One region of the Massilia sp. CFBP9026 genome, then DNA from elsewhere that is predicted to be linked to it. Evidence: predicted binding sites of a transcription regulator. Region 1 holds the regulator's gene; each other region holds the start of a gene.
What was found. Region 1 encodes sigma-54, which starts transcription at its own class of promoters, with help from an activator protein. Its sites were predicted from a motif close to TGGCANGNAANCTGCTTT; they were not measured.
Positions count from the first base shown of each region.

Region 2: the regulator sigma-54 is predicted to act here: its motif matches at 4,384-4,401, upstream of SOM28_RS24745 (TldD/PmbA family protein).
Region 3: the regulator sigma-54 is predicted to act here: its motif matches at 4,751-4,768, upstream of SOM28_RS11095 (CmpA/NrtA family ABC transporter substrate-binding protein).
Region 4: the regulator sigma-54 is predicted to act here: its motif matches at 3,446-3,463, upstream of prpB (methylisocitrate lyase).

Region 1 is NZ_JAXCWH010000012.1:19,337-26,602, forward strand. Features, by position in the region: gene SOM28_RS23415 (enoyl-CoA hydratase/isomerase family protein) at 1-554, opposite strand, end outside; gene hpf (ribosome hibernation-promoting factor, HPF/YfiA family) at 680-1,039, opposite strand; gene SOM28_RS23425 (RNA polymerase factor sigma-54) at 1,115-2,593, opposite strand; gene lptB (LPS export ABC transporter ATP-binding protein) at 2,605-3,357, opposite strand; gene lptA (lipopolysaccharide transport periplasmic protein LptA) at 3,369-3,917, opposite strand; gene lptC (LPS export ABC transporter periplasmic protein LptC) at 3,959-4,567, opposite strand; gene SOM28_RS23445 (KdsC family phosphatase) at 4,579-5,130, opposite strand; gene SOM28_RS23450 (KpsF/GutQ family sugar-phosphate isomerase) at 5,130-6,152, opposite strand; gene SOM28_RS23455 (monovalent cation:proton antiporter family protein) at 6,285-7,266, shown strand, end outside.
Region 2 is NZ_JAXCWH010000014.1:59,913-67,178, forward strand. Features, by position in the region: gene SOM28_RS24725 (M1 family metallopeptidase) at 1-42, shown strand, start outside; gene SOM28_RS24730 (serine hydrolase) at 39-1,652, shown strand; gene SOM28_RS24735 (S1C family serine protease) at 1,702-3,309, opposite strand; gene SOM28_RS24740 (class I SAM-dependent methyltransferase) at 3,430-4,215, opposite strand; gene SOM28_RS24745 (TldD/PmbA family protein) at 4,547-6,181, shown strand; gene SOM28_RS24750 (TldD/PmbA family protein) at 6,195-7,266, shown strand, end outside.
Region 3 is NZ_JAXCWH010000003.1:615,323-622,588, forward strand. Features, by position in the region: gene gntR (HTH-type transcriptional regulator GntR) at 1-1,015, shown strand, start outside; gene cynS (cyanase) at 1,027-1,476, opposite strand; gene SOM28_RS11085 (ABC transporter ATP-binding protein) at 1,516-2,412, opposite strand; gene ntrB (nitrate ABC transporter permease) at 2,402-3,280, opposite strand; gene SOM28_RS11095 (CmpA/NrtA family ABC transporter substrate-binding protein) at 3,295-4,689, opposite strand; gene SOM28_RS11100 (gluconokinase) at 4,974-5,486, shown strand; gene SOM28_RS11105 (glycoside hydrolase family 16 protein) at 5,730-7,266, shown strand, end outside.
Region 4 is NZ_JAXCWH010000008.1:175,840-183,105, forward strand. Features, by position in the region: gene acnD (Fe/S-dependent 2-methylisocitrate dehydratase AcnD) at 1-1,174, opposite strand, end outside; gene prpC (bifunctional 2-methylcitrate synthase/citrate synthase) at 1,344-2,504, opposite strand; gene prpB (methylisocitrate lyase) at 2,517-3,407, opposite strand; gene SOM28_RS19985 (ArsR/SmtB family transcription factor) at 3,678-3,980, shown strand; gene SOM28_RS19990 (zinc-dependent alcohol dehydrogenase family protein) at 4,044-5,033, shown strand; gene SOM28_RS19995 (antibiotic biosynthesis monooxygenase family protein) at 5,063-5,389, shown strand; gene SOM28_RS20000 (cation acetate symporter) at 5,439-7,106, opposite strand; gene SOM28_RS20005 (DUF485 domain-containing protein) at 7,106-7,266, opposite strand, start outside.

The sequences.
Region 1 (7,266 bases):
CCGATATACAGCGCGTCGGCGGCGCCGATCGTCAGTCCGGTCAGGCCCAGGTAGTTGCCCAGCTGTCTCGGCGCATGCGACAGGAAGTGGCTGCCGCCGACGTCGGGGAACAGGCCGATGTTCACCTCGGGCATGGCCATCCTGGTACGCTCGGTCACGATGCGCAGCCCGCAATCCGGGCCGCCCTGGGCGATGCCCATGCCGCCGCCCATCACGACGCCATCCATGATGGCGATATAGGGCTTCGGATAGAAATGGATCAGGTGGTTCAGCGCGTATTCTTCGGTGAAGAAATCCTCGAGCAGCGCGCTGCCGCCCATCGGCGACGCATGGCCGACCTCATGGAAGAAGCGGATGTCGCCGCCCGCGCACAAGGCCTTCTCGCTGCTGCTGGTCAGTACGACCGCCTCGACCTGCCCGTCATGCTCCCAGGCGCGCAGCACGTCGGTCAGCGCGCGCACCATCTCGAGCGACAGCGAATTGAGCGCCTTTGGGCGGTCCAGGGTGATGATGCCGGTGCGGTTGGCGATGCGGGTCAGGACGTGGTCGGTCATGGCGTGATCCGTAATGGAAAGACATGCATTTTACCGAACACATAGATGCGCGTAGTACCGGGGAGGCTGGATGCAAAAAGGGCGTCCCCTCAGACGCCCTTAGCTAGTGTGAGCCCTGCGCCTGATCAGGCGACAGCAGCGTCTTCGCCGTCGATTTCCGGCATGCGTTTGATCGAAGTACGGCTATGGTCTTTCAGTTGCTGCTTGTGTTTGAGGATCTGTCGGTCCAGCTTATCCATCAGCGTATCGATCGCGGCGTACAGGTCTTGTGCAACGCTTGCCACGTGCAGGGTCTTTCCCGACACCTGGACGTTGATCTCTGCTTTCTGCCTTTTTTCTTTTTCAGTGAGGTTGTCGACGGCCAGGAAGACGTGGGTGTCGATCACCTGGTCGAAATGGCGAATGATGCGCTCGAGCTTATTCTGAACGTATTCACGGATGGCGGGGGTTACTTCGAGATGATGGCCACTGATTGTGAGGTTCATACACACTCCTTTGAAAATGTTGCACCGTGTGGACCGCACCAACGCGACAAGGCACGACGGGTGTGGACGGCGCAGTTACAAGGACTTGCGGAGGCTTACAGGGGGTATCTTGAGGGCTTCACGGTATTTTGCAACCGTGCGGCGCGCGATGACCATGCCTTGTTCCCCGAGCATCTCCGCGATCTTGCTATCGGATAAAGGGTTCCTAGGGTCTTCTGCTCCTGTCAATTGTGCGATGAGCGCACGGATTGCCGTCGAGGATGCTTCGCCTCCCGCCTCGGTGGCAACGTGGCTGCCGAAGAAATACTTCAACTCAAACATGCCGTGCGGGGTCAGCATGTATTTCTGGGTTGTGACACGAGAAATTGTGCTCTCGTGTAGGCCTAGTGTATCAGCTATCTCACGTAAAACAAGGGGCCGCATGGCAACCGCGCCATGGGAGAAAAAATTGCGCTGGCGCTCGACGATGGCCTCCGCCACACGCAGGATGGTGTCGAAACGCTGGCGCATATTCTTGATGAGCCACTTCGCTTCCTGCATCTGCGCGCCCATCTGCGCCTCGCTCTTGCCCTGCTTGAGCAGGCTGGCGTACAGGCTGTTGACGCGCAGGCGCGGCATCACGTCGGGGTTCAGGGTGACCGCCCAGCCGCTCTTGGAACGGCGCACGATCACGTCCGGCACCACATAGTCCGACACGTTCGAAGCGAACGCCGCGCCCGGGTGCGGATTGCATTGGCGCACCACGGCCTGCACCTCGCGCAAGTCTTCGTCGTCGCAGTCGAGCGCTTTTTTCAGCTTGCTGTATTCGCGCTGGGCGAACCAGCTCAGGTAACCCTCGACGATCTTGAGGGCCATGCGGCGCGTGACCATCGGCACACCCGGCATGCGCCGGATCTGCAGCGCCAGGCACTCGGCCGCGCTGCGCGCGCCGACGCCCACCGGGTCCATGCTCTGCACCAGCGCCAGCGCGCAGCGCAGCTCGTCGATCTCGATATCGAGCTCTTCGGGCAACCGCGCGTGGATCTCGTCGAGCGGTTCCTCGATGTAGCCGTTGTCGTCCAGCGCATCGATCACCAGCTCGGCCAGCGCACGGTCGCGCGCCGACAGGGTGGCTTCGCGCACCTGTTCCATCAGGTGTTCGCGCAGGGTGATGGCGCAGGCTTCCAGTTGCGGGCGGCCGTCCTCGTCCTCGCCGCCGCTGCCGGAAGACGGCGCACCGCCCTCGCTCCAGTCGGCATCAACGCGATCGTTGTCGGCGCCGCCCTCGAAACCTTCGCCATCCTGCGCCGGCGCACCCTCGCCCTCGGCCTGCTGGCCGGGCGCCGGCGGCGCTTCGCCGCTGGCGGGTGCATTGTTGATCGCGCCATCGGCCAGCAAACGCACCGACCGGTCGAGCGGATCGTCGAGCCGCTCGAGCAAGGGGTTATCGCCCAGTATCTGCTCGATCTCCTGGTGCAGCTCGAGCGTCGACAGTTGCAGCAACCGGATCGACTGCTGCAGTTGCGGCGTAAGCGCGAGGTGCTGCGAAGTGCGGAGTTGCAGGGACTGTTTCATCTAGGCGTCGCTCACATGCGGAAGTGTTCACCCAAGTACACGCGGCGCACCGACTCGTCCGCGATGATGTCGTCAGGGCGGCCGGAGGCAAGCACCGCGCCCTGGTTGATGATGTAGGCGCGGTCGCAGATGCCAAGCGTCTCGCGCACGTTGTGGTCGGTGATCAGGACACCGATCTGGCGCTCCTTCAGGAAGCGCACGATGCGCTGGATCTCGATCACGGCGATCGGGTCGACGCCGGCGAACGGTTCGTCGAGCAGCACGAAGCGCGGATTGGTCGCCAGCGCGCGCGCGATCTCCACGCGGCGGCGTTCGCCTCCCGACAGCGACAGCGCCGGATTCTCGCGCAGCTTCTCGATCTGCAGGTCGGCCAGCAGGGTGTCGAGGCGCTCGTTGATCTGGTCTTTCGACAGCGGCTTGCCGTTGTCCTTCTGCAGCTCGAGCACGGCGCGGATGTTCTCTTCGACCGTCAGCTTGCGGAATACCGAGGCCTCCTGCGGCAGGTAGGACAGGCCCAATACGGCGCGGCGGTGGATCGGCAGGCTGGTGATGTCGGTGCCGTTGATGTCGATCGAGCCGGCGTCCGACGGCACCAGGCCGACGATCATGTAGAACGAGGTCGTCTTGCCGGCGCCGTTCGGGCCCAGCAAGCCGACCACTTCACCGCATTCGACCTGCAGCGACACGTCGCGCACCACCAGGCGCTTGCCATAGCTTTTCTGCAGGCCCTTGACGACCAGGGTGCTGCAATCGCCCAGCTCCATCGGGATTGCCGTCATTGCGCTCCTCCGGCTGGGGTGCGCTTGGGCGAGAGGATCAGGGTGCCGCGACCGCCGCCAACCTTGCTCTGGCCGCTGACGTCGTTGCGCACGGTGGCCACTTCCTTGCGGCTGTCATACGAGATGAAAGGGCCGGTGACCTGGTTGCTCAGTTGATCGTTTTCCAGTTCCTTGATCAGGGCATTCGAGTACAGGCGCACCAGCTCGGCGCGCTCGTCGTACTCGATGCGCTCGGCCTGGCCCTCGACCCACAGGTTGGGACCGCCGTCGCGCTTCTGGCGGAACGTGGTGAGCTTGCCGTTGTTGGCGGTGAGCGTTACCGTCATATAGCCTTCGGGCGTTTCCCTGACCACGGCGCGGTCGGCCTTGAGCAACAGCGTACCGCGGGTAAGGATCACGTTACCAGTAAGGGTACGCACGCCGTTGACCCCGTCGAGATCGGCGGAATCGTATTCGACCTGCGCGGGCTTGAGCGAGTCGGCACGTTCGGCGGCTGCCGTCAGCGACAGCAGGGAAAGGAGTACGGCGGCAAATAATTTTTTCATGATAGGGAATGCTGGTCCTGGGTTATCACACGGTGCAGGGCTTACTGGCGCGGGCGTGGCGGATAGATTATCTGGCCTCGGCTGGACATGTGCACTTGCTGGGTGGCGTTGTTGGCGACCATGCCGGTGCCTTTCACGCTCGATGCCCCAAGCTGCAGGTCAACCGGGAGGTCGGTCTTGACGATCTCTTCGTCGGGTAGCACGGTCAGCGCCTGGCTACGCAAGTGCAAGGACTCGCTCTGCGCGGTCTTCGGGCGCTGCAGGTCGACGTCGCCCATCAGTTCGACCCGGTGCTCTTCGTGGAACACCTGGGCGTTCCTGGCGACCACCGTCATTGGCGGGCGGCCCGGCTCGACGCCGCGCAGCAGCGGCTGGTCGACATGCGAGACGTCGCCGCGCGGGATGTGGGCCAGGTGCTTGCCCGACAATACATAGCTCGGCTGGCCATTCTCGGTCATGCGCACGAACGAGAAATTCTCGACGATGTAGTCCGGTTCGTCCGGCGGCCCGCCCAGCTGGGCGTCGATGTCGGAGGCCTGCATCAGTTGCAGCAGCCAGAAGCTGCCGAAGGCGAAGAAGACGCCGATCACGATCATCGCCAGGAGATTCCAGCGATGCGCGGTACGCTTGTTTTGGACGATGGTGGCCATGGTGCGTGACCTCAGGCGAAGTACGGCGCGAGCGCCTGGTCATAGGTGCCCTGGGCGCGCATCACGAGATCGCACACCTCGCGCACCGCGCCGCGGCCGCCGCCATTCTTGGTGACGTAGTGCGCGCGGTGCTGCACCTCTGGATGGCCGGACGGCACCGCGACGGCGAAGCCGACGCGCGCGAACAGCGGCAGGTCGATCACGTCGTCGCCGATGTAGCCGCACTGCTCGGCGGTGAAGCCGGTGGCCTCGAGCAGCTTGGCGAAGCCGATGCGCTTGTCGTGGATGCCCTGGTGGACGTGCGAGATGCCCAGATCGGCCGCGCGCTTGACGACGATCGGCGACAGGCGCGCGCTGATGATCGCGGTCTGCACGCCGGTCTTGTTCAACAGCTGGATGCCCAGGCCGTCGAGCACGTTGAAGGTCTTGGTGACTTCGCCGTCGGGACCATAGGTCAGGCTGCCGTCGGTCAGCACGCCGTCGACGTCGAAGATCATGACCTTGATGCGGGCCGCGCGTTCCATATGGGCCAGCGGGGTAATGGCGGGAATGAATTCACTCATCAAATCACCTTGGCGCGGGTCAGGTCGTGGATGTGCAGCGCGCCGACCAGGCGGTCGTCTTCATCGACCACCAGCATCTGGTTGATGCGGAATTCTTCCATCACGGCGACGGCGTCGACCGCCAGCTGCTCGGGGCGCACGCGGCGCGGGTTGGCGTGCATCACGTCGCGGATCTGGATGTCCGAGAAGTCGTGCATGCGCTCGATCACGCGGCGCAAGTCGCCGTCGGTGAACACGCCGACCGGACGGCCTTCGGCGTCGACGATGGCGGTCATGCCGAGGCCCTTGCGGGTGACTTCGAGCAGCGCTTCGACCAGCGAAGTTTCGGGGCGCACGCTCGGCACCGCGTCGCCGCTGCGCATCACGTCGCGCACATGGGTCAGGAGGCGCCGGCCCAGCGCGCCGCCCGGATGCGACAGCGCGAAGTCTTGTTCACGGAAGCCGCGCGCGTCGAGCAGCGCCACGGCCAGCGCATCGCCCATGGCGAGGGTGACGGTGGTGCTGGTGGTCGGCGCCAGGTTGAGCGGGCAGGCTTCCTTGTCCACCGCGATGTTCAGGTGCACGTCGGCCAGCTTGGCCAGGCGCGAGGCTGGTTTACCGGTCATGGCGATCACGCGTGCGCCAAGACGCTTGACGGCCGGCAGGATGTCCAGGATCTCTGACGATTCGCCCGAATTGGAAATCGCGATCAAGACGTCATTTTTGGTGACCATGCCCAGGTCGCCGTGCGCGGCTTCGCCCGGGTGCATGAAGAAGGCCGGGGTGCCGGTGGACGCCAGGGTGGCGGCGATCTTGCGGCCGATGTGGCCCGACTTGCCCATCCCGGACACGACCACGCGGCCGTCGCAGGCCATGATCAGCTGCGCGGCGCTCACGAAACTGTCGTCGTCGCCCAGGCGCGCCTGCAGCGCGCGGATGGCGTCCGCTTCGATCGACAGCGTTTCGCGGCCCAGGTCCAGGACGCGCCGGGCCAGGGTTTCGTCAAAACTTTTCGGCATTATTTTTTCATCGGTTACACTCATTTTGGCAGTATAAACGAATTGGGAAAGCAAAAAACTTGCCAGTCGTAACAAACGATAACAAGCGACCGCCGCACCACACCTGGCTAGTGCCATAAGATCAACACTTTTGCTGTTTATCCCAGCTTCGCACCAATGCATTCCGGCCTCGAACTCACCCTCCTCCTTCTGGGCTGCGCCGTCCTGGGCGTGGTCGTCTTCCGTAGCCTGCAACTGCCGCCGATGCTCGGCTACCTCGCCGTCGGCGTCCTGATCGGCCCCCATGCCCTGGCCCTGGCCGAAGACAGTCCCACCACCCATGCGCTGGGCGAGTTCGGGGTGGTGTTCCTGATGTTCTCGATCGGCCTGGAGTTCTCGCTCGGGCAGCTGCGCTCGATGCGGCGCATCGTGTTCGGGCTGGGCCTGGCCCAGGTGGTGTCGACGATCGCGGCCGCCATGGGGATCGGACTGCTGGCAGCCTGGCTCCTGCCCGGCATTGCCCTCGGCTGGCAGGCCGCCTTCGCGCTGGGCGGCGCGCTGGCGATGTCCTCGACCGCCATCGTCGTCAAGCTGCTCACCGAGCGGCTCGAACTCGAAAGCGAGCATGGGCGGCGCACCGTCGGCATTTTGCTGTTCCAGGACCTGGCGGTGGTGCCGCTCTTGATCATGATTCCGGCGCTGGCGCGCGATCCGGAAGACCTGGCGATCACGCTCGGGGTGGAAGCGGTCAAGGCGGCGCTGGTGCTGGCCCTGCTGCTGTTCTTCGGCCAGAAGCTGATGGGACGCTGGTTCACGATCGTCGCCAAGCGCCGCTCGCAAGAGCTGTTCATGCTCAACCTGTTGCTGGTGACGCTGGGCGCGGCCTGGATCACCGAGCAGGCAGGCCTGTCGCTGGCCCTCGGCGCCTTCGTGGCCGGCATGCTGATCTCCGAGACACCTTACAAGTACCAGGTGGAAGAAGACATCAAGCCGTTCCGCGACGTGCTGCTCGGGCTGTTCTTCATCACGATCGGCATGCTGCTCGACCTGCGGATGGTGATCGAACACTGGTGGCTGGTGCTGCTCCTGCTTGCGCTGGTGGTGCTGCTAAAATTCGGCTTGATCGCCCTGCTCGCCCGCGCCTTCGGGGCGCCATCCG
Region 2 (7,266 bases), on a different contig from region 1:
GAGACGCAATCGAGCGTCGACAAGGCGATGGGCAAGCAATGATGATCATGAATCGACTCGCCGGTGTCGCAGTGCTTGCGCTCTGCAGCATCGGCGCCGCAGTGGCGCAAACCGCCGCCGCGCCAACGGCCAGCGCCGCGGCGCCAGCGTATAACCTCGAAGCCGACATCAACCGCGTCCTGAAAACCTTCGATGTCCCCGGCATCGCCATCGCGGTGGTCAAGGACGGCAAGGTCGTCGTCACCCAGGGCTTCGGCGTGCGTAAACTTGGCGACCCGACGCCGGTCGACGGCAAGACCATCTTCGAGATCGCATCCAACTCCAAGGCCTTCACGGCGGCGGGGCTGGCGATGCTGGTCGACCAGGGCAAGCTGGAATGGGACGATCCGGTCATCAAGCACCTGCCGGACTTCCGCATGTACGATTCTTACGTGACGGCCGAGATGACGGTGCGCGACCTGCTCACCCACCGCAGCGGCCTGGGACTGGGCGCCGGTGACCTGATGTGGTGGCCGACCACCACCTTCAGCACCGACGAGATCATCCACAATCTTCGCTACATCAAGCCGGCGACGAGCTTCCGCAACAGCTACGCCTACGACAACCTGCTGTACATCGTGGCCGGCAAGATCATCGCCCAGAAGTCCGGCAAGGATTGGGGCACGACCATGCGCGAGTGGATCCTCGATCCGGTCGGCATGGGGGCCACCACCACCAGCCTGGACCAGCACAAGCCGGGCATGAACGTGTCGGCGCCGCACAGCAAGATCGATGGCAAGGCGGCGGTGGTGAAACCGATGCCGGTGGCGAACGCCATTGGCGCGGTGGGCATCAACACCAATGCCGAGGACATCGCGCGCTGGATGAACGTGCTGCTCGACCAGGGCCGCATCCCGCAGGCTGCGGGCGGCAAGGAAGTGCGCCTGTGGTCCGAGAAACAGGCGCGCGAGATGTGGACCGCGCAGACGCCGATGAAGATCAACGAACCGCGTCCACCGCTGGCGGCAACCAAGCCGAACTTCTTCGCCTATGGCCTGGGCTTCCAGCTGCGCGACTACCAGGGCAAGCTGGTGGCGATGCACGGCGGTGCGCTGCAGGGCTTCTATTCGCGCGTGCTGCTGGTGCCGGAAGCGAAGCTGGGCATCGCGATCTTCACCAATGCTGAAAGTGGCCCGTCGCTCAATGCGCTGCAATACCGCCTGCTGGACCAGTACCTGGGCGTGGCGCCGACCGACTGGATCGGCCGCATCGCCGACGTTGCCGAAGAAGCGAGCCAGAAGGAAGCTGCGCGCGTAAAAACCGAGACCGCCAGCCGCGCCAAGGCCTCGAAGCCGTCGCTGGCGCTGTGGGACTACGAAGGCGAGTACGAGGACGCCTGGTATGGCAAGGCGATCGTCAAGCGCCAGGGCAGCAAGCTGGTGATGACGTTCTCGCGCACTCCCGACCTGACCGGCGAGATGGAGCACTTCCAGCACGATACCTTCATCGTGCGCTGGAAGGAGCGCAACTTCAACGCCGACGCCTACGCGACCTTCTCGCTGGACCATGACGGTTCGATCGAGCGGATGCGGATGAAGCCGGTGTCGACCGAGACGGACTTCAGCTACGACTTCCAGGACTTGCTGTTCACGCCCGTGAAAAAGGCGAAGTAAGACCAACGAAAAACGCCCGCATGTTCGCGGGCGTTTTTCATGGTGGGGATTATTTGCGCTCCCACACCTTCATCATGTCTTCCGACCCTTGCGTCCTGATCCCGTTATCCGACAGGATCGACTCGGTCGCCGCCAGCGTCGCCTGGCGCGGCAGGATCATGGTCTCGCCGTAGCGCTGGTCGAAGCGCAGCACCACCTGCTCGTCCTTCAGGTCGCGCAGCAGTTCCACCAGGTGGCGCAGGCTGCGCACCGGTTGGCCGTTCACCGATTCGATCACCGAGCCGAAGCGGTTGTTGTAGCCGCTCACCAGCTTGTGCGGGAAGAACGGCGCGCTGATCACCACCAGCTCTTCGCGCTCCGGCGTCGGCGAATCGCCGCGCTGCGTGACCAGGGGGCTGGCGTTGAAGGCATAGGCGTTCATCCCGGGCGCGCTGCCGGCGACAAAGCTCATGAATTCGCTGGTGGCGCGCGAGAAGGTGATCGGGCCGTAGATGAAGTAGGACGGATAGCCGCCGTCCAGGTCCGAGATCAATAGCGGACGCGGACCGGTGGCCGGCACCTCGACCTTCATGTGCTTGCCGCCGCGGATGATCGTCATCGGCACCTTGCCGTTCTTCGCCACCTGCTGGATGCGGTACTGGAAGCGCACGCGCAGGTTCGAGCCCAGCTTGACCATGCCCTGGTTGTCGACCGCGTACTCGCCGATATGGGTGATCACGTCCCATTCCTTCAGCGGCCAGCTGGCGTCGACCCGGTAGGGGCGGTGCACCACCGCGCCTTCGACCGATTTATCCAGCTTGAGGAACTGGCGCAGCGCCGGGTTTTCCAGCGTCTGCACGCTGTCGTGCAGCAGCGGCTTGCCATCGTAGCGGCCGTCGGCCACGTCGCGCAGGAACAGTTCGATTTCCTCGTTGGGGATCACATAGCCGATGTTCTGCGCATTGGTCGCGCCAGCGAAGGCCAGGCCGACCATCCGCTCGCCCGAGATCACCGGGCCGCCGCTGTTGCCGGGATTGATCGGGGCGTCGATCTGGATCCGCAGGCCCGAGCTGAAGGCGCCGTAGTTGACGAACTCCACCCGCGAGACGATGCCGGTGGTGGTCGACAGCGAGTTGCCGCCGACCGGATAGCCGTAGGCGAACACCTGCTGGCGCACGTCGGGCAGCACGGGCGCGCGCGGCACCGGGGGACGCTTGTCGAAGAAGGACGGGTCTTCCAGTTCCAGCACGGCCAGGTCGATGCCGCGCGCCAGCGCGATCACCTTGGCCGCCACCTTGTCGCCCGACTGGCTGGCCTGCACCTCGACCTGGCTTGCGTAGCCGACCACGTGGGCATTGGTCAGGATGCGCTTGCCCTCGATGATGACGCCGGAACCGGTGACCGAGGCTGGCGCCGCCTTGGTCCAGGGTTTATAGGGTTCGGGGCGGCGGATCGTGGCGAAGATCTTCACCACCGAGTTCTCGACCGCAGGCAGGACCGGCGCGGGCACGGCGCTCTTGGCGGCAGGGGGCGCAACGGTGGGAGTAACGGCAGGCGCCGGGGCCGGAGCGGGGGCCGGCATGGCCTGGGCTTCGGGCGGCACGGTATCCTGGGCGTGCGCGGCGCTGCAGACGCCAAGGAGGAGGGCGGCCAGGCGCAATGTCGGCAGAGTCTTCATGGTTTCCTTCGGTGGACGATGCAGGATGCAATTGGAAGAATAACCACAGGCGGCGCAAAAGGAAATACAAGAATCGTCGCGGAGAGAGGCGTGGCCTTCCTCCGCGACCGGGGTTCCCCGTTACTGCTTGACGAACTTGAGCGTCATGCGGTCGCTCTCGCCGATGGCGAGGTACTTTTCGCGGTCCTTGTCCTTGTTGGTCAGTACCGGCGGCAGGCTCCACACGCCTTTTTCATGGTCGGCGGTGTCCTTCGGATTGGCGTTCACTTCCGACTTGGCGGCCAGCTTGAAGCCGGCGCGTTCGGCCATGCGAATCACATACGCCTCGTGCATATAGCCGCTCGAGGCCTTGGCATCCTGCGTCATCTTCGCCGGCAGGCGGTGCTCGACCACGCCCAGCACGCCGCCCGGTTTCAAGACCTTGTGCGCTTCTTTCAGGACGGTGAGCACGGCGTCGTCGCCATTGCCCAGCCAGTTGTGCAGGTTGCGGAAGGTGACCACCATGTCGACGCTGTTCGGGGCGCCCAGCGCGATGCTGTCAGGTGGCGCGAACTGGACCGGGGTCACCTTGCCGTACACGGCACCATTGGCGGCCATCCGGTCGCGGAATGCCTTGCCGCCGCGGCTCTCGGCGTCCGGCACGGCGCCATACAGCTTGCCCTGGTCGCGCAGGTAGGGCGCCAGGATCTCGGTGTACCAGCCGCCGCCCGGAGACAGCTCGATCACCGTCATGGTCGGCTTGATGCCGAAGAAGGTCAGGGTTTCGTAGGGATGGCGGTAGGTGTCGCGGGCCTTGTTGGCGGCGGCGCGGTGTTCGCCGGCGATGGCGGATTTGAGGGCGTCGTCCGCGTGCGCGGCGCCGGCAAGGCCAGTTGCCAGCATCGCGGCCAGGATCAGTCGTTTCATCGTGCGAGGTCTCCGTGATGGGTCGGACGGCAGGCGGGTTCGCCGCCGTCAACCCGAAGATGATCGAACAGGCAACCTCCATAGTCAAGCGTTCCCCGTATATGCATATACGAGGAATGTTCATCGTACAGACACTGCCTTGCACAGGCAGAGAACGTTGCATTGAGGTGGCACAAAGATTGCCTATTCAAAACGTTAAGTCAATGCTATGGTTGAGAGGTTTGCCGCGTGGCACACAGGCAAATCCACAACAATAGCGATGTACATACAAGAGCGGCGCCGAGCTGTTTTGCGGAACCGCTGCCCGGAAGTAGGTCATTCAGGAGAACACATGGAACGCCGTACCTTTCTCAATCTCAGCAGCCTGGCCGCCGCCTCGATGCTGTTGCCATTCGGTCGCGCGATCGCTGCCGAGGAACTGGTCAGCACGATGCCCGTCGCCGCCAAGAAGGCCCTGGCCGACGTCGCGCTGAACGCCGCCACCAAGGCCGGCGCCAGCTACGCCGACGTGCGCATCGGCCGCTACCTCAACCAGTTCATCACCACCCGCGACCTGAACGTCGAGAATGTCGCCAATACCGAATCGGCCGGCGTCGGCGTGCGCGTGATCGTGAATGGCGCCTACGGCTTCGCCGCCACCTCGGACATGTCGAGCGACGGCATCGCCAACGCCGCGCGCCAGGCAGTCGCGATCGCGAAAGCCAACGCCAGGCTGCAGACCGAACCGGTGCAGCTTGCACCAGTCAAGGGCGTCGGTGAGGTTTCGTGGAGCACGCCGTACACCAAGGACTGGCGCACGGTGCCGATCGCCGAGAAGACCGACATGCTGATCGCCGCCAACAAGGCGGGCATGGAAGGCGGCGCCAACTTCATGCGCACGATGCTGTTCCAGGTGAACCAGCAGAAGTACTTCGCATCGACCGACGGCTCGTATATCGACCAGGACGTGCATCGCCTGTGGGCGCCGCTGTCGGCTACCGCGGTCGACAAGGCCACCGGCAAGTTCCGCTCGCGCGACGGCCTGAGTTCCCCGGTGGGCAAGGGCTATGAATACTTCGACGCCCGCCCCGAGCACAAGATCAAGGCCGCGGGCGGCGTCGCCACCCTGTACACCGAGACCTACGACATCGTCGAGGACGCGCGCGCCGCGGGCCGCGACGCCAAGCGCAAGCTGACCGCCAAGTCGGTCCAGCCGGGCAAGTACGACCTGATGCTGTCGCCGGAACACCTGTGGCTGACCATCCACGAGAACGTCGGCCACCCGACCGAACTCGATCGCGTGCTGGGCTACGAGGCCAACTACGCCGGCACCAGCTTCGCCACGGTCGACAAGCTCAAGTCCAAGACCTTCAAGTACGGCGCCCCGATCGTCAACCTGTACGCCGACAAGACCACCCCGGGTTCGCTGGGCGCGATCGGCTTCGACGACGAAGGCGTCAAGACCAAGCGCTGGGACATCATCAAGGACGGCATCCTGGTCAACTTCCAGGCCACGCGCGACCAGGCCCACATCATCGGCGAGAAGGAATCGCACGGCTGCTCGTACGCGGATGGCTGGAACACGGTGCAATTCCAGCGCATGCCGAACGTGTCGCTGGCGCCGGGCAAGGCCAGGCTGACCCCGGACGAGATGGTCAAGGGCATCAAGAAGGGCATCTACATCATCGGCGACGGTTCGTTCTCGATCGACCAGCAGCGCTACAACTCGCAGTTCGGCGGCCAGCTGTTCTTCGAGATCAAGGACGGCAAGATCGGCCAGATGCTGGAAGACGTGGCCTACCAGTCGAACACCCAGGAATTCTGGGGCGGCTGCAGCGCCATCTGCGACGAGCGCGATTGGCGCATGGGCGGCTCCTTCTTCGACGGCAAGGGACAGCCGCCGCAGATCAGCATCGTCTCGCACGGTTCGTCGACCGCGCGCTTCAACGGCATCAACGTGATCAACACCGCTCGCAAGATCGGCTAAGGCAGGAACGCACATGAGCATCTTGACCCAGGAACAAACGAAAAAGATCAGCGACCGCGTGATGTCGCTGTCCAAGGCCGACGAGTGCATCGTCAATATCGAAGGCAGCCGCATCGGCAATATCCGCTTCGCCCGTAACGCCGTCTCGACCGCCGGCCTGGCCGACGACACCCGCGTGCAAGTGCAGGTCGCCTTCGGCAAGAAGCAGGGCACGGCCACCATCAACGAGTTCGACGACAAGTCGATCGAGCGCGCGGTGCGCCGTGCCGAAGACCTGGCCAAGCTGGCGCCGGACAATCCGGAATTCATTCCGGCGATCGCCAAGACCGAGTACAAGAAGTCGGACACCTTCGTCCAGAAGACCGCCGACATCGATCCGGAATACCGCGCACAAGCCGCCGCCTACGCCATCGAAGGTTGCCGCAAGCGCGGCCTGGTCTCGGCCGGCTTCTTCACCGACCGCACCAGCTTCGAGACCATCGCCAACTCCAACGGCCTGTTCGGCCACCAGGATTCGAGCTCGCTCGACTTCACCCTGACCGTGCGTACCGAAGACGGCCGCGGTTCGGGCTGGGTCAAGCGTTCGGCGCGCGACGTTACCAAGTTCGACCCGCGCGAAGCGGCCGAGATCGCGATCGAGAAGGCACTGCGCTCGGTCGACGCCAAGGCGCTGGAGCCGGGCCGCTATACCGTGATCATGGAGCCGGCCGCGACCTCGGACCTGCTGTCCTTCATGCTGGGCGGCTTCGACGCGCGCCGCGCCGACGAGGGCCGCAGCTTCCTGTCGAAGGCCGGCGGCAAGAACCGCCTGGGCGACAAGCTGTTCGACAGCCAGGTCAATATCTGGTCCGACCCGTGGGACAAGGATGTCGCCGTGCTGCCGTGGGACGACAATATGCTGCCGCGCGAACGCGTCGAACTGGTCAAGGACGGCAAGATCAATGCCCTCGACTACTCGCGCTTCTGGGCGCAGCAGAAGAAGCAGCGCGCGGTGGGCGCGGCCGGCAACATCATCATGGCCGGCACCAACAAGACCACCGAAGAGCTGATCGCCAACACCAAGAAGGGCGTGCTGGTCACCCGCA
Region 3 (7,266 bases), on a different contig from region 1:
CCGCAGCAAGGGCAGGGGAACGGGACGGGCCACGCTCGAGCAGGTGGCGGGCATGGCCGGCGTGTCGATCATGACCGCCTCGCGCGCGCTCAGCCAGCCGCAGATGGTCTCCGAGGTTACCCGGGTCAAGGTGGAGCGTGCGGTCGCGGAACTCGGCTACGTGCCCAACCGCGCGGCGCGCGCGCTGGCCTCCTCGCAATCGCATGTGATCGTGGTGCTGGTGCCGTCGTTTTCCAACGCCGTGTTCACCGCCGTCCTCGAAGGCATCCACGATGCCGTCGCGCCGGGCCAGTACCAGCTCCTGATCGGCAACACCTATTATTCGCAGGCCGAGGAAGAAAAGCTGCTGCGCACCTACCTGCAATCGAGCCCGGACGGCATCCTGTTCTCGAGCCAGGCCCACAGCCCGGCCGTGGCGAAGATGATGGAGGCGTCGCAGGTGCCGTCAGTGTCGATGATGGACCTGTCCGACGATGCCGACGCGCTGTCGGTCGGCTTCTCTCAGTTCGAGGCCGGCATGGAGATGACGCGCCACCTGATCCGGAAGGGCTACCGCCGCATCGGTTTCATCGGCGCCCAGCTGGACGAGCGCACCTTGCGCCGCGCCGACGGCTATCGGGCCGCGATGGTCGAGGCGGGCCTGGCGGATCCACGGCTCGAGCTAATGGTGCCGGAGCGTTCCACGATCGCGCTCGGCGCCGAGTTGATGGGGCAGATGATGGCGAATATGCCCGACTGCGACGCCGTCTTCTGCTGCAACGACGACCTGGCCCACGGCGCCGTCTACCACTGCCAGCGCCACGGGATCCGCATCCCGCAGGACATCGCCGTCTGCGGCTTCAACGACTTGCCGGCATCGGCATGGATGATGCCATCGCTCACCACCATCGACACGCCGCGCTACCAGATCGGCTTCGAGGCCGCCAGCCTGCTGCTGCAGGTGATCAAGGGCCAGGAGCCCGAACGCAAGCGCATCGACCTGGGATTTACCCTGCGTGAGCGCGAGAGCGCCTGACCTGACGAAGCTTAGTAGCTCTTATAAGGCAGGAATTTACCGGACAAGACCACGTTGACGCGGTCGCCCTTCGGGTCTTCGGTGCGCTGGATGTCCATCGAAAAATCGATGGCGCTCATGATGCCGTCGCCGAATTCTTCGTGGATCAGTTCCTTGATCGTGGTGCCGTACACATTCACCAGCTCGTACCAGCGATAGATCAGGGGATCGGTCGGCACCGCCGTGGGCAGCGATCCCTTGTAGGGCACGATCTGCAGCCAGGCGATGGCTTCGTCGGACAGCTCGAAGATCTTGCCGACCGCCTCGGCCTGCGGCTTCGTCAAGGTCATCTGGCCAAGGCAGGCGGCCGTGGTCCATTCCTTCGACAGGCCGGTGGCCTCGGTCACGTCACGCCATTTGATGCCCTTGCGGACCTTGGCGGACAAGATCATTTTGGTGACGTCTTCACGACATGAAATCATAGTGGGCTCCATCGATGTGGTGGTGGTAAGGGCGGACGCTCAGGCCGAAGCCCGGGCAGGGTAATGGTCGGGTGCGGAAGGTGCGGCATCGTCCTCCAGGCCGGGCTGCACGATGCGCGTCTCGAGCGGTTCCGCGCCGTCGGCGCCGGACTGCTGCAGCATCTTCGAGCGGCGCACCAGGAAATCGACCAGGTGGTTGCGGATCTTGTAGAACTGGGGATCGCGGTGGATCGTGGCGCGGCTGCGATCGGCCGGCAGCGTGTTGACGACGATCTCGGCGATCCGCGCCTGAGGCCCGTTGCTCATCAAGAAAATGCGATCGGCCAGCAGGATCGCTTCGTCGACGTCGTGGGTGATCATGAAAACGGTCTGGCGCGTCGCCGCGCAGATGCCCAGCAGCTCGTCCTGGATCGTGCCGCGGGTGAGCGCGTCGAGCGCGCCGAACGGTTCGTCCAGCAGCAGCATCTTGGGTTCGACCGCGAAGGCGCGTGCGATGCCCACCCGCTGCTTCATGCCGCCGGAGAGCTCGGACGGCTTCTTGCGCGCCGCCCCGCTCAGGCCGACCATCTCGATGAAGCGCGCGCCGTGTTCGCGCACCTTGTCGCGCGGCCAGTCGCGGTGGCGCGAACGCACGGCGAAGCCGATATTGTCTTCCACGCTCAGCCACGGCAGCAGGGCGTGGTTCTGGAACACCACGCCGCGGTCCAGGCCCGGGCCGGTCACTTCGCGGCCGTCCATGATCACGGTGCCGGCGCTGGCCGCTTCGAGCCCGGCCAGCACGTTCAGGATGGTGCTCTTGCCGCAGCCCGAATGGCCGATGATGCAGATGAACTCTCCGCGCTCGATCGCGAATGTCACCTGCTCGAACACCGGCGGCTGGCCGGCGCGGTAGGTCTTGGCCAGGCCGTCGACCTGGACGAAGCGGTCATTCGGCATAGGTCACCTTTTTTTGCAGCGCGGCGAACATCAGGTCCAGGGCCATGCCCACGATGCCGATCATGAGCACGGCGAAGAGCACATTCGCCAGCGACAGGTTGTTCCACTCGTTCCACAAGAAGTAACCGATGCCGTTCCCGCCGATCAGCATTTCGGCGGCGACGATCACCAGCCAGGCGATGCCCATCGAGATGCGCATGCCGGTGATGATGGTCGGCGCGGCCGCCGGCAGGATCACCAGGAAGGCCTTGCGCAGCGGTGACACTTCGAGCGTGCGCGCGACGTTGAGCCAGTCCTTGCGCACGCCGGCCACGCCGAAGGCGGTGTTGATCAGCATGGGCCAGATCGAACAGATGAAGATCACGAAGATGCCCGAGATCGACGAATCCTTGATCGTGTAGAGCGCGATCGGCATCCAGGCCAGCGGCGAGATCGGCTTCAAGACCTGGATGAACGGATCGATCGCGCGGTACAGCAGCGGCGACATCCCGATCACGAAGCCCAGCGGGATCGCCACCAGCATCGCCAGCAGATAGCCCAGGCCGACGCGCACCAGCGAATGCCCCAGCTGGATGCCGATGCCGCGGTCGTTGGGGCCGTTGTCGTAGAACGGATCGCCCAGGTGGCCGGCCGCCAGCCGCGCGAACTGGGCCGGCGTGGGAAAGCCGCTGCCCGCATCGGGCGCCGGGGCCACATCGGCAGCGGCCGGCGCCTGTCCCATCAAAGCCGCGTATTCGGCTTCCTCCGCGCTCATCGCCGCCACTGGCGCCGCGGCGCGCGGCGCGGTGGCGATGTGCCACACGCCGACCACGACCAGCAGCAGCGCCAGCGACAACAGCGCCGCCCTGAACCTCAGTTGCTTGTGCATGGGCTTCTCCGGTGTCAGGCGCGCTTGATCGCAAAGCTGTCCAGGTAGGCCTGCGGCTTGGCCGGGTCATAGGTCTTGCCCATGATCGTGAACGAGCGGTAGCCGTTCGCCGCGGCGGCCGGCGCCGGCATGCCGAGGGCAGCCATCTGCTTGCGCGCATCGGTCAGCAGGAACACCTGTTCGGCCAGCGCCTTGTAGTTGACGTCGCCCTTCAGGTAGCCCCAGCGCTTCATCTGCGTCAGCATCCAGGTCGCCATCGAATACCAGGGCAGGGCGTCGAAGTCGGCGCGGTCCGGCTCATTGCGCACCTTGCCCAGGCCATCGGCGAAGCGGCCGGAGAGCGCCTGCAGCACCACCGTCTCGGGCTGGTTCAGGTAGGCCGGCTTGCTGATGGCCTTGGCGATCTCGGGCCGGTTCTCGGCCTTGTGCGCCATCGCGGTGGCGTTCAGGATGGCGCGGTACAGCGCGGCGAAGGTGTTGGGGTTCTGGTCGATGAAGGCCTGCGAGGCGCCGAAGGCGCAGCAGGGATGGCCGTTCCAGATGTCCTTGGTGAGGATGTGGATGAAGCCCACCTGGTCGAACACGGCGCGCTGGTTGAACGGATCGGGGCCGAGGAAGCCGTCGATGTTCCCGGCGCGCAGGTTGGCGACCATCTCGGGCGGCGGCGTGACGCGCAGCTGGACGTCGCGGTCCGGGTCCAGCCCGTGCTCGGCCAGGTAGTAGCGCAGCAGGAAGTTGTGGACCGAGTACTCGAAGGGGATCGCGAACTTGAAGCCCTTCCAGTTGCGCGGGTCGCGATTGTCCTTGTGCTTGAGGGCGAGCGTGATCGCCTGGCCGTTGATGTTCTGGATGGTGGCGACGCGCATCGGCTGCGGCGTGCCGCCCTGGCCGATCGACATCGCCAGCGGCATCGGCGCCAGGAAGTGCGAGGCATCGAGCTCGCGGTTGATCATCTGGTCGCGCACCAGCGCCCAGCCGGCGGTCTTGCTGAGGGTGACGTTCAGGCCCTGCGCCTTGTACATGCCCATCGGGTCGGCCATGATCAAGGGCGTGGCGCAGTTGATCGGGATGAAGCCGATCTTGAGGTCCTTCTTCTCGAGCGCGCCCGTTTTTTCCATCGCATTGGCCTGCAGGCTGGCCAGCGGCAGCAGCGAACCGATCGCCGCCATCAGCGTCGGCCCGCCCACCGCCTTGATCAGGTTCCGGCGCGTGGCGTCATGGGGAAACAGGGCGCGCACCGCGGCCGCCTCGACGAAGTCGCCGGACAGCGCTTCGGCGTCGCCCGCGCGCCGCAGTCGGGCGGCTTGGGCCTGGCGATCATGCTCGTCCTGGGAGCCGTGCTTGCCGCAAGGGCAGCCGTTCAAGGATGACTCGGTCGAGTAAGGACGGTACAGATTCTCATCTTTCATTGGCGAAGATCCCTGGTAGTGGTGATGACGCAAAAAATGAAACGGTGGCCTGATCATGTTGACAGCAAGAGCTGTGCCATATGGAATCGCAGACAGGTAAGCCGTTCATTTCAAAGGTGAAACACGCTTTTTGCGTTGGCCTTCATCGGCAGGGCGGCGCCTGCGATTTCCACTAACAGGCACCGGCTACGCGCATTTGCCCAACCGTGGTGCATGACCGCTTTACATCATTCGTCCACAGACGCTACAATCTCCCTTATCGATGTTAGCGTTAACATATAGAAATGACGACAGAAGCGCGAGACGACAACAAGGGAACGGCCTGGGTAGTCATGGGTGTGAGCGGCTGCGGCAAGAGCAGCATCGGTGCGAAGCTGGCTGCCGCTCTTGGGGTGCCGTTCATCGAGGGCGATGCCTTCCATTCAGAGGCCAATGTCGCCAAGATGTCTGCCGGTGTCCCGCTGACCGACGATGACCGCCGCGACTGGCTCCTGAATCTGCGCGACAAGCTCGCCGCACGCGAGGGCGGGGCGGTGCTGTCGTGTTCCTCGCTCAAGCGCGCCTATCGCGACCTGCTGCGCAGCGGGGGCGGCGATGTACGCTTCGCGCACCTGGCCGGCCCGCGTGAGGTACTACTCGAGCGCGTCAGCAATCGCCCCGGTCATTACATGCCGCCGTCGCTGCTCGACAGCCAGCTGAGCACGCTCGAACCCTTGCAGGCCGACGAAGCCGGCATCACCCTCGACATCCGCGACAGCCAGGAGCAGCTGGTCGCGCAGATCCTCGCCAGCGTTTAATTCAGCGCCACCAATTCCCCGCCGCATGCATATGCCGGCGGGGTAATCGCGCGCGCCATTCACATCGGATAGACACGTCCTGAAAATCAGACTATATTTTCCATTCCGACTTGGAAAGGTTTCCAATCCCGTTTTCCACACGAATCCGCACGACATCATTCGAGACCAACGAATAAGTTGGCAAGCCGCGGCACGACCATCCGGCACGGCCGCATTTCTTGTAGTGAGATAAGAGGAGTCGACGTGAACAACCAGAACCAGAATCATCGCTCGAGATGGAAACCTTTCCATGCGCTTGTCGCCGGCATCCTGCTGGCCTGTGGGGCGCAAGCTGCGGCCAGCGTCACCAACCCGGTGATCGGCCAGCTGCTGTGGTCAGAGGAGTTCAACGGCAGCAATGTCAACACCGGCGTGTGGAACCTGCAGGACGGTAACGGCTGCCAGATCGGCCTGTGCGGCTACGGCAACGCCGAGCTGCAGTACTACAGCCCCAATAACGCCAGCATCGTCAACGTGCCCTTCGAATCGGGCACGCGCGCGCTGGCGATCCAGGCGCGCAGCCAGACGATCGGCAGCAACGTCTTCACCTCGGCCCGGCTCGACACCAAGAACAAGGTGCAGGTGCAGTACGGGATGATCGAGGTGCGCATGGCCGCGCCGAACCTCGGCACCGGCTTGTGGCCGGCCGCGTGGATGCTGGGCGTGAGCCCGCAGACCTGGCCGCGCAACGGCGAGATCGACATCATGGAGGCGGGCCACAAGGCGTCCGAGCGGGCGCACGGCAACGCGCCGTCGTCGAACCACTTCGTCGGATCGAACGTGATCACCTGGCAGCAGGCCGCCTGCGTGCCCGGCAACGAGAGCTGCGCCGCCTCGACCGCGTGGCAGACCAAGAACTGGTACGTGCCCCAGAATTCGCTTGCGAATCGCTTCGTCACCTACCGCTTCTATTGGGACGAGAGCCAGATGCGCTTCACGACGGTCGATAACGGCGTCGAACACAATATGTACAACGCGCCGCTGCCGGTCAATTCGAGCGCGCTGCAGGCGCCGTTCTACCTGCTGCTGAACATGGCCGTGGGCGGCAACTTCACCGACGCCGCCAACCCGGGCCAGGTCACGGCGCCGCTGCCCGGCACCATGTACGTCGACTACGTGCGCGTCTACCAGATGGACGGCAAGGGCCAGGTGAAGCTGGGCGACCAGACCGTGCCCGAAGTCGCCGGCAAGTTCGGCGTGTTCACCGACACCACAGCGGTCAATAACAAGCTGGTGGCGGGGACGAGCTCCGACATCTTCCTGTGGAACGCGGCCTCCACCGGCGCCGGCAATACCGCGCCGTTCGAGGGCAATAACGTCATCGCCTGGAACTACACGACGCCGGGCCAGTGGTTCGGCGGCGGCATCCAGGCGCGCCAGGCGCGCAACCTGAGTAACTACCGCGCCAACGGCACTGTGAAATTCCGCATCCGAATCCCGGCCAACGTGGGCTTCAGGATCGGCATCGGCGACACCTACACGAACCAGAATTGGGTGAACTTCCCGGCCAACACCACGGCATTTGGATTGACGCGCAACGGCCAGTGGGGCCAGGTCTCGATTCCCGTCTCGACCCTGCTCGGACCCCTGGTCGCGGCGCAGTCGCTCCACGACATCTTCATGATCTCGAGCATCGACGGCGCGCTGCCGTCATCGAGCTTCCAGTTCGCGATCGACGATATCGTGTGGGAATCGGGCGGTGGCGGCACCACGCCGCAGCCGGAGCCGAGCGGCCCGACCT
Region 4 (7,266 bases), on a different contig from region 1:
GGCCCGGCTCATTCTCCACTTTACCGGCGATGCCGCGCGCCGCCAGTTCCGAGGTCGGTACGCGCTTATGCGGGTTCGACGGGCCGGCGATATTGCGCACCACGCTGGACAGGTCGAAGCTCAGCGTACGTTCGTACTGGGCATTCCGCAGGCTGTCGGCCCACAGGCCGGCCTGTTTCGCATAGGTCTCGACCAGGTGCACGGTCTCGTCCTCGCGCCCGGTCAGGCGCAGGTACTTGATGGTCTGCTCGTCGATGTAGAACATCGCGGCGGTGGCGCCGAATTCCGGCGCCATATTCGAGATGGTCGCGCGGTCGCCCAGGGTGAGTGCGGCGGCGCCCTCGCCATGGAACTCGAGGTAGGCGGAGACGACTTTCGACTTGCGCAGGAACTCGGTCAGCGCCAGCACGGTGTCGGTGGCGGTGATGCCGGGGCCGGGCCGGCCGGTCAACTCGACGCCGACGATGTCGGGCAGGCGCATGTACGAGGCGCGGCCCAGCATCACGCTTTCGGCTTCCAGCCCGCCGACGCCGATCGCGATCACGCCCAGCGCATCGACCATCGGCGTGTGCGAGTCGGTGCCGACCAGCGTGTCCGGATAGGCCACGCCGTTCTCCACCTGGATCACGGGCGACATGCGTTCGAGGTTGATCTGGTGCAGGATGCCGTTACCGGGCGGGATCACGTCAACGTTCTGGAAGGCCTTCTTGGTCCAGTCGATAAAGTGGAAACGGTCTTCGTTGCGGCGATCCTCGATCGCGCGGTTCTTGGTGAACGCGTCCGGATCGAAGCCGCCGCATTCGACGGCCAGCGAGTGGTCGACCACCAGCTGGGTCGGCACCACCGGATTGACCAGGGCCGGATCGCCCCCTTGCAGCGCAATGGCGTCGCGCAGGCCCGCCAGGTCGACCAGGGCGGTCTGGCCCAGGATGTCGTGGCAGACCACGCGCGCCGGGAACCAGGGAAAATCGAGCTCGCGCTTGCGTTCGATGATCTGCTTGAGCGAATCGGTCATGCAGGCGGGATCGCAGCGGCGCACGAGGTTCTCGGCCAGCACGCGCGAGGTGTAAGGCAAGGTGTCGTAGGCGCCGGGCTGGATGGCGTCGACGGCGGAGCGCGTGTCGAAGTAGTCCAGGTCGGTGCCGGGGAGTGGCTTCAGATGGTTGGTGTTCATGGTGCTCATGGCGATGCTCGATTGATTAGCTGACCTGAAAACCGTCGTCCCCGCGAAGGCGGGGACCCAGTTTTGCGTGCGTGACCAAAAACTGCACTCGTGGCCTGCGAACTAACTTGGGTTCCCGCCTTCGCGGGAACGACGTGTTGGGGCTGGTGGTGCTAACTGATTACTTACGTTCGGCCAGCGGCACGAACTGCAGGTCTTCCGGACCGACATAATTCGCGCTCGGGCGGATGATCTTGTTGTCGATGCGCTGCTCGATGACGTGGGCGGCCCAGCCCGAGGTGCGCGAGATGACGAACAGCGGCGTGAACATGGCGGTCGGCACGCCCATCATGTGGTACGACACGGCCGAGAACCAGTCCAGGTTCGGGAACATCTTTTTCACATCCCACATCACCGACTCCAGGCGTTCGGCGATGTCGAACATCTTCATCGAGCCGGCATCAAGAGACAGCGAGCGCGCCACTTCCTTGATCACCTTGTTGCGCGGGTCCGAGATCGTGTACACCGGGTGGCCGAAGCCGATCACGACTTCCTTGTTGGCCACGCGGTTGCGGATGTCGGCTTCGGCTTCGTCGGCGTTCTCATACCGCTTCTGGATATCGAGCGCCACTTCGTTGGCGCCGCCGTGTTTCGGACCGCGCAGCGCGCCGATGGCGCCGGTGATGGCCGAGTGCATGTCGGAACCGGTACCGGCGATCACGCGCGCGGTGAAGGTCGAGGCATTGAATTCGTGCTCGGCATACAGGATCAGCGAGGTGTGCATCGCCTGCACCCAGGATTCGCTCGGCTTGAAGCCGTGCAGCAGGTGCAGGAAGTGGCCGCCGATCGAGTCGTCGTCGGTTTCCACTGCGATGCGGCGGCCAGCATGGCTGTAGTGGTACCAGTACAGCAGCATCGAGCCGAACGAGGCCATCAGACGGTCGGCGATGTCGCGCGCGCCGGCAAGATTGTGGTCGTCCTTCTCGGGCAAGGTGCAGCCCAGCACCGACACGCCGGTACGCATCACGTCCATCGGATGGGCGCCGGCCGGCACCGCCTCGAGCGCGCTCCTGACGGCGGCAGGCAGCCCGCGCAGCGAGCGCAGCTTGGCTTTATAGCCGCGCAGCTCGGCCTCGTTCGGCAGCTTGCCGTGCACCAGCAGATAAGCGATCTCCTCGAATTCGCAGGCGTCGGCCACGTCCAGGATGTCGTAGCCGCGGTAGTGCAGGTCATTGCCCGATTTGCCGACCGAGCACAGCGCGGTATTGCCGGCGGCGACGCCGGACAGGGCCACGGATTTCTTCGGCTTGAAGGTTGGGGTCTCGTTGTTCTGGGTCGTCATCCTCGGTTCTCCTTATTTCGCTTTGTTCTGGGCGAACAGCGCGTCGAGCTTCTGTTCATAGCTATGGTAGTCGATGCGGTCGTACAGTTCGGCGCGCGTCTGCATGGTGTCGAGCACGTTCTGCTGGGTGCCGTCGCGGCGGATCGCGTTGTACACGTTCTCGGCCGCCTTGTTCATCGCGCGGAAGGCCGACAGCGGATACAGCACCAGGCCGACGCCGGCGCCTTTCAGTTCATCGACGGTAAACAGCGGCGTGGAACCGAACTCGGTGATATTGGCCAGCACCGGCACCTTGACCGCGTCGGCGAACTGTTTATACATCTCCAGGCTCGTCATCGCCTCGGGGAAGATCATGTCGGCGCCGGCTTCCACGCAGGCCACGGCGCGTTCGATGGCGGCATCCAGGCCTTCGACGGCCAGCGCGTCGGTGCGCGCCATGATCACGAACTCGTCGTATGGGCGGGCATCGGCGGCCGCCTTGATGCGGTCGACCATCTCGTCCTTGCTGACGATTTCCTTGCCCGGACGGTGGCCGCAGCGCTTGGCGCCGACCTGGTCTTCGATGTGGAAGGCGGCGGCGCCGGCCTTGGCCAGGGTGCGCACGGTGCGCGCGACGTTGAAGGCCGAGGCGCCGAAACCGGTGTCGACGTCGACCAGCAGCGGCAGGTCGCACACGTCGGTGATGCGGCGCACGTCGATCAGGACGTCGTCCAGGTTCGAGATGCCAAGATCGGGCAAGCCCAGCGAACCCGCCGCCACGCCGCCGCCGGACAGGTAGATCGCCTTGAAGCCGGCACGCTGGGCCAGCAGGGCGTGGTTGGCGTTGATTGCGCCGACCACTTGCAATGGGGATTCTTCCTTCATTGCCTTGCGGAATTCGGCGCCGGCGGAGAGCTTGGTCATGCGGTGTCCTTTCAGATGCGGTGGGTGTCGAACCTGCTATTGCAAACCGCGTGCCAGCCCTGATCCTTCCGGCACTTGACAGTAATTTTTCACTATATTCAAACACTTAGCGTACATCACGGTGAGCGCCCCGGCATTCCTCTTGCGCCCCATCGTTTCATACTGAAACAATAAGATGCAACGACTGAAACAATTAAGCCCAGCTTAAAACGCTAATGCGCTCCAAACGCGTCGCTTGACATATCGGGATATCCCGATATACTGGAATCCATGGAACTGCTAGACATCTTCAAAGCCCTCTCGAACCGCACACGCCTTGACATCTTGAAAGGCTTGAAGGATCCCGAGAATCATTTCCCTCCGCAGGATGAGGGCGATGTCCACACGGTTGGCGTCTGTGTCAGCAGCATCCAGGAAGGTGTCGGCTTGTCACAGTCGACCGTGTCCGATTATCTCGCAACACTGCAAAGAGCCGGCCTGGTGGAAGTCAGGCGCATTGGACAGTGGACGTACTACAAGCGCAATGAAGCAGCCATCAGTGCGCTCGCCGAGATCATTGGCAAAGAGCTGTAAATTTTTTTACCACTACATATCGGCAATTCCCGATATCCCTTTTTAACGAAACGAGGAACAATCATGAAAGCTCAAGTGCTCACTTCTTTTGGCGGCCCGCAATCGTTTGAACTGCGCGACGTGCCGAAACCCGTACCGCAGGCCGGCCAGGTGCTGGTCCGGGTGCAGGCCACCTCCATCAATCCCCTGGACTACCAGGTCCGCCGCGGCGACTATGCCGACCTGGTGCCGCTGCCGGGCATCACCGGCCACGACGTCTCGGGCGTGGTCGAGGAAGTCGGTCCCGGCGTGACCGCGTTCGCGCCAGGCGACGAAGTCTGGTACACCCCGCAAATCTTCGATGGCCCCGGTAGTTATGCCGAATACCATGTCGCCGCCGAGAGCATCGTCGGCAAGAAACCGGCGTCGCTGACCCATCTCGAAGCCGCCAGCCTGACCCTTGTCGGCGGCACCGCCTGGGAAGCCCTCGCCGTGCGCGCACAGCTGAAAGCCGGGGAAAGCATCCTTATCCATGGCGGCGCGGGGGGCGTGGGCCACGTCGTGATCCAGGTCGCCAAAGCCATGGGCGCCCGCGTGTTCACCACGGTGAAGGAAGACAATTTCGAGTTCGCACGCTCCCTGGGCGCCGACGTCGTCATCGATTACACGAAAGAGGATTACGTCGAAGCCATCCAGCGCGAAACTGGCGGCCACGGCGTCGACGTGGTATTCGACACCATCGGCGGCGACACCCTGACGCGTAGCCCGGACGTGCTGGCGCAACTCGGCCGCGTCGTCTCCATCGTGGACATCGCGGCGCCGCAGAACCTGATCCAGGCCTGGGGCAAGAATGCCAGCTACCACTTCGTCTTCACCCGCCAGAACCGCGGCAAGCTCGACGAACTGAGCGCCCTGATCGAGCGCGGCCAGCTGAAACCCCATGTCGGCGCCGTCTATTCGCTGGCCGACATCCCGCTTGCCCATGCGCGGCTGGAAAGCCGTGACAATGGCCTCAGGGGAAAGATCGCGATCGCGGTGGGGCCGTTGGCCGATCGCACCAGCGCACCAGCCTGAGTCGCTCCATTCACTTCGAAAGGAATATCATGATCTACGAAATCGCCACCCTGCTCGTCCGGCCCGAACGCACCGACGCGTTCAGACATGCGTTTGCCGACGTCGCTCACCTGCTCACCCGTGCGAAGGGGTACCGGGGCCATTTGCTGGCGCCCGGGATCGAGCTGCCGCAACAGTTCACACTCATCGTGCGCTGGCAGACGCTGGAAGATCACACCCCGAACTTCGAAACGAGCGACGACCACCAGGCGTTCATGGCGGGCTTGCAGGACTTTCTCGCCGGCGAACCCGCCGTCCGCCACATCGAAGGTGCGGCCTTCAGCATCGGCCCATGGGATGCGTCGGCAGCGAAATAAAAAAAGGGCGGCCTTCACAGGCCGCCCTTTTTACTTACTTAAGCTCTTTTTAGTGCGCCGACGCACCCGCCGCACCGATACCGGTCTCGGCGCGCACTTCCTGCGCCTCGAAGCCGGCGCGGTCGATGCGGGCACGTGGTCCCTTGTCGGTGATCGAGAAGATCCAGATACCGAAGAAGCCGATCGCCATCGAGAAGATCGCCGGCGAAGCGTACGGGAAGATCGCTGCGCTGTTGCCCAGCACGTCGACCCACACCGATTTCGACAGCACGGTCAGGATGACCGCGGTTGCCAGGCCCAGGAAGCCGCCCACGGTGGCGCCGCGGGTGGTGCAGTCTTTCCACAGCACCGACATGAACAGCACCGGGAAGTTGGCCGACGCGGCGATTGCGAAGGCCAGCGACACCATGAAGGCGACGTTCTGCTTTTCGAAGGCGATACCCAGCAGCACGGCGATGATGCCGAGGCAGATGGTGGTGATCTTCGACACTTTCAGCTCGTTGGCGCTGGTTGCCTGGCCCTTCTTGAACACGGTGGCGTACAGGTCATGCGAGACCGCCGAGGCGCCCGACAGGGTCAGGCCAGCCACCACCGCCAGGATGGTCGCGAAGGCCACGGCCGAGATGAAGCCCAGGAACACGTCGCCGCCCACGGCTTGCGCCAGGTGGACTGCAGCCATATTGTTACCGCCCAGCAGCGCGCCGGCAGCATCCTTGAAGGCCGGGTTGGTGCCCACCAGCACGATCGCGCCGAAGCCGATAATGAAGGTCAGGATGTAGAAGTAGCCGATCCAGGTGGTCGCCCACAGCACCGATTTACGTGCTTCCTTGGCGCTCGGGACGGTGAAGAAGCGCATCAGGATGTGCGGCAGGCCGGCGGTGCCGAACATCAGCGCCATGCCGAACGATATCGCGGAAATCGGATCCTTGATGAAGCTGCCCGGACCCATGATCGCGTCGCCCTTGGCGTGCAGTTCGGTCGCGGTCTGGAACAGCAGCGATGGGCTGAAGTTGTACTGGGCCAGCACCGAGAACGCCATGAACGAGGCGCCCGACAGCAGCAGCACGGCCTTGATGATCTGCACCCAGGTGGTGGCGGTCATGCCGCCGAACAGCACGTAGACCATCATCAGGGCGCCAACCAGCACCACCGCGATCCAGTAGTCCAGGCCGAACAGCAGCTTGATCAGCTGGCCGGCGCCGACCATCTGCGCGATCAGGTAGAAGGCGACCACGACCAGGGTGCCGGAGGCCGCGAACACGCGGATCGGCTTCTGGGCGAAGCGGTAGGAGGCCACGTCGGCGAAGGTGAAGCGGCCCAGGTTGCGCAGGCGCTCGGCCATCAGGAAGGTGATGACGGGCCAGCCGACCAGGAAGCCGATCGCATAGATCAGGCCATCGAAGCCGTCCAGGAACACGGCGGCGGAAATACCCAGGAAGGAAGCGGCCGACATGAAGTCGCCCGCGATCGCCAGGCCGTTCTGGAAGCCGGTGATGCCGCCGCCGGCGGTATAGAAATCGGATGCCGAACGGGTCTTGGCGGCAGCCCACTTGGTGATGTACAGGGTGCCCAGCACGAACACGCCGAACATGATGATGGCGGTCCAGTTGGTGGCTTGCTTGACGCCCTGGCCGAGGTCAGGGGCGGCGTGGGCGATGCCGGCGGCTGCCAAGGAAGCAAATGCGGCCAGCGCGGCTGCGGTGTGGAAGCGTTTCATCAGGCACCCACTTTCGCTTTGATGGCGTCGCTCAGTTCGTCGTAGTCGCGATTGGCGCGGCGCACGTAGATGCCGGTGATGACGACGGTGAACAGGATGACGAACAGGCCCAGGGGAATGCCCCAGGTCATGACGCCGTCACCGATGCGGGAACCCATGA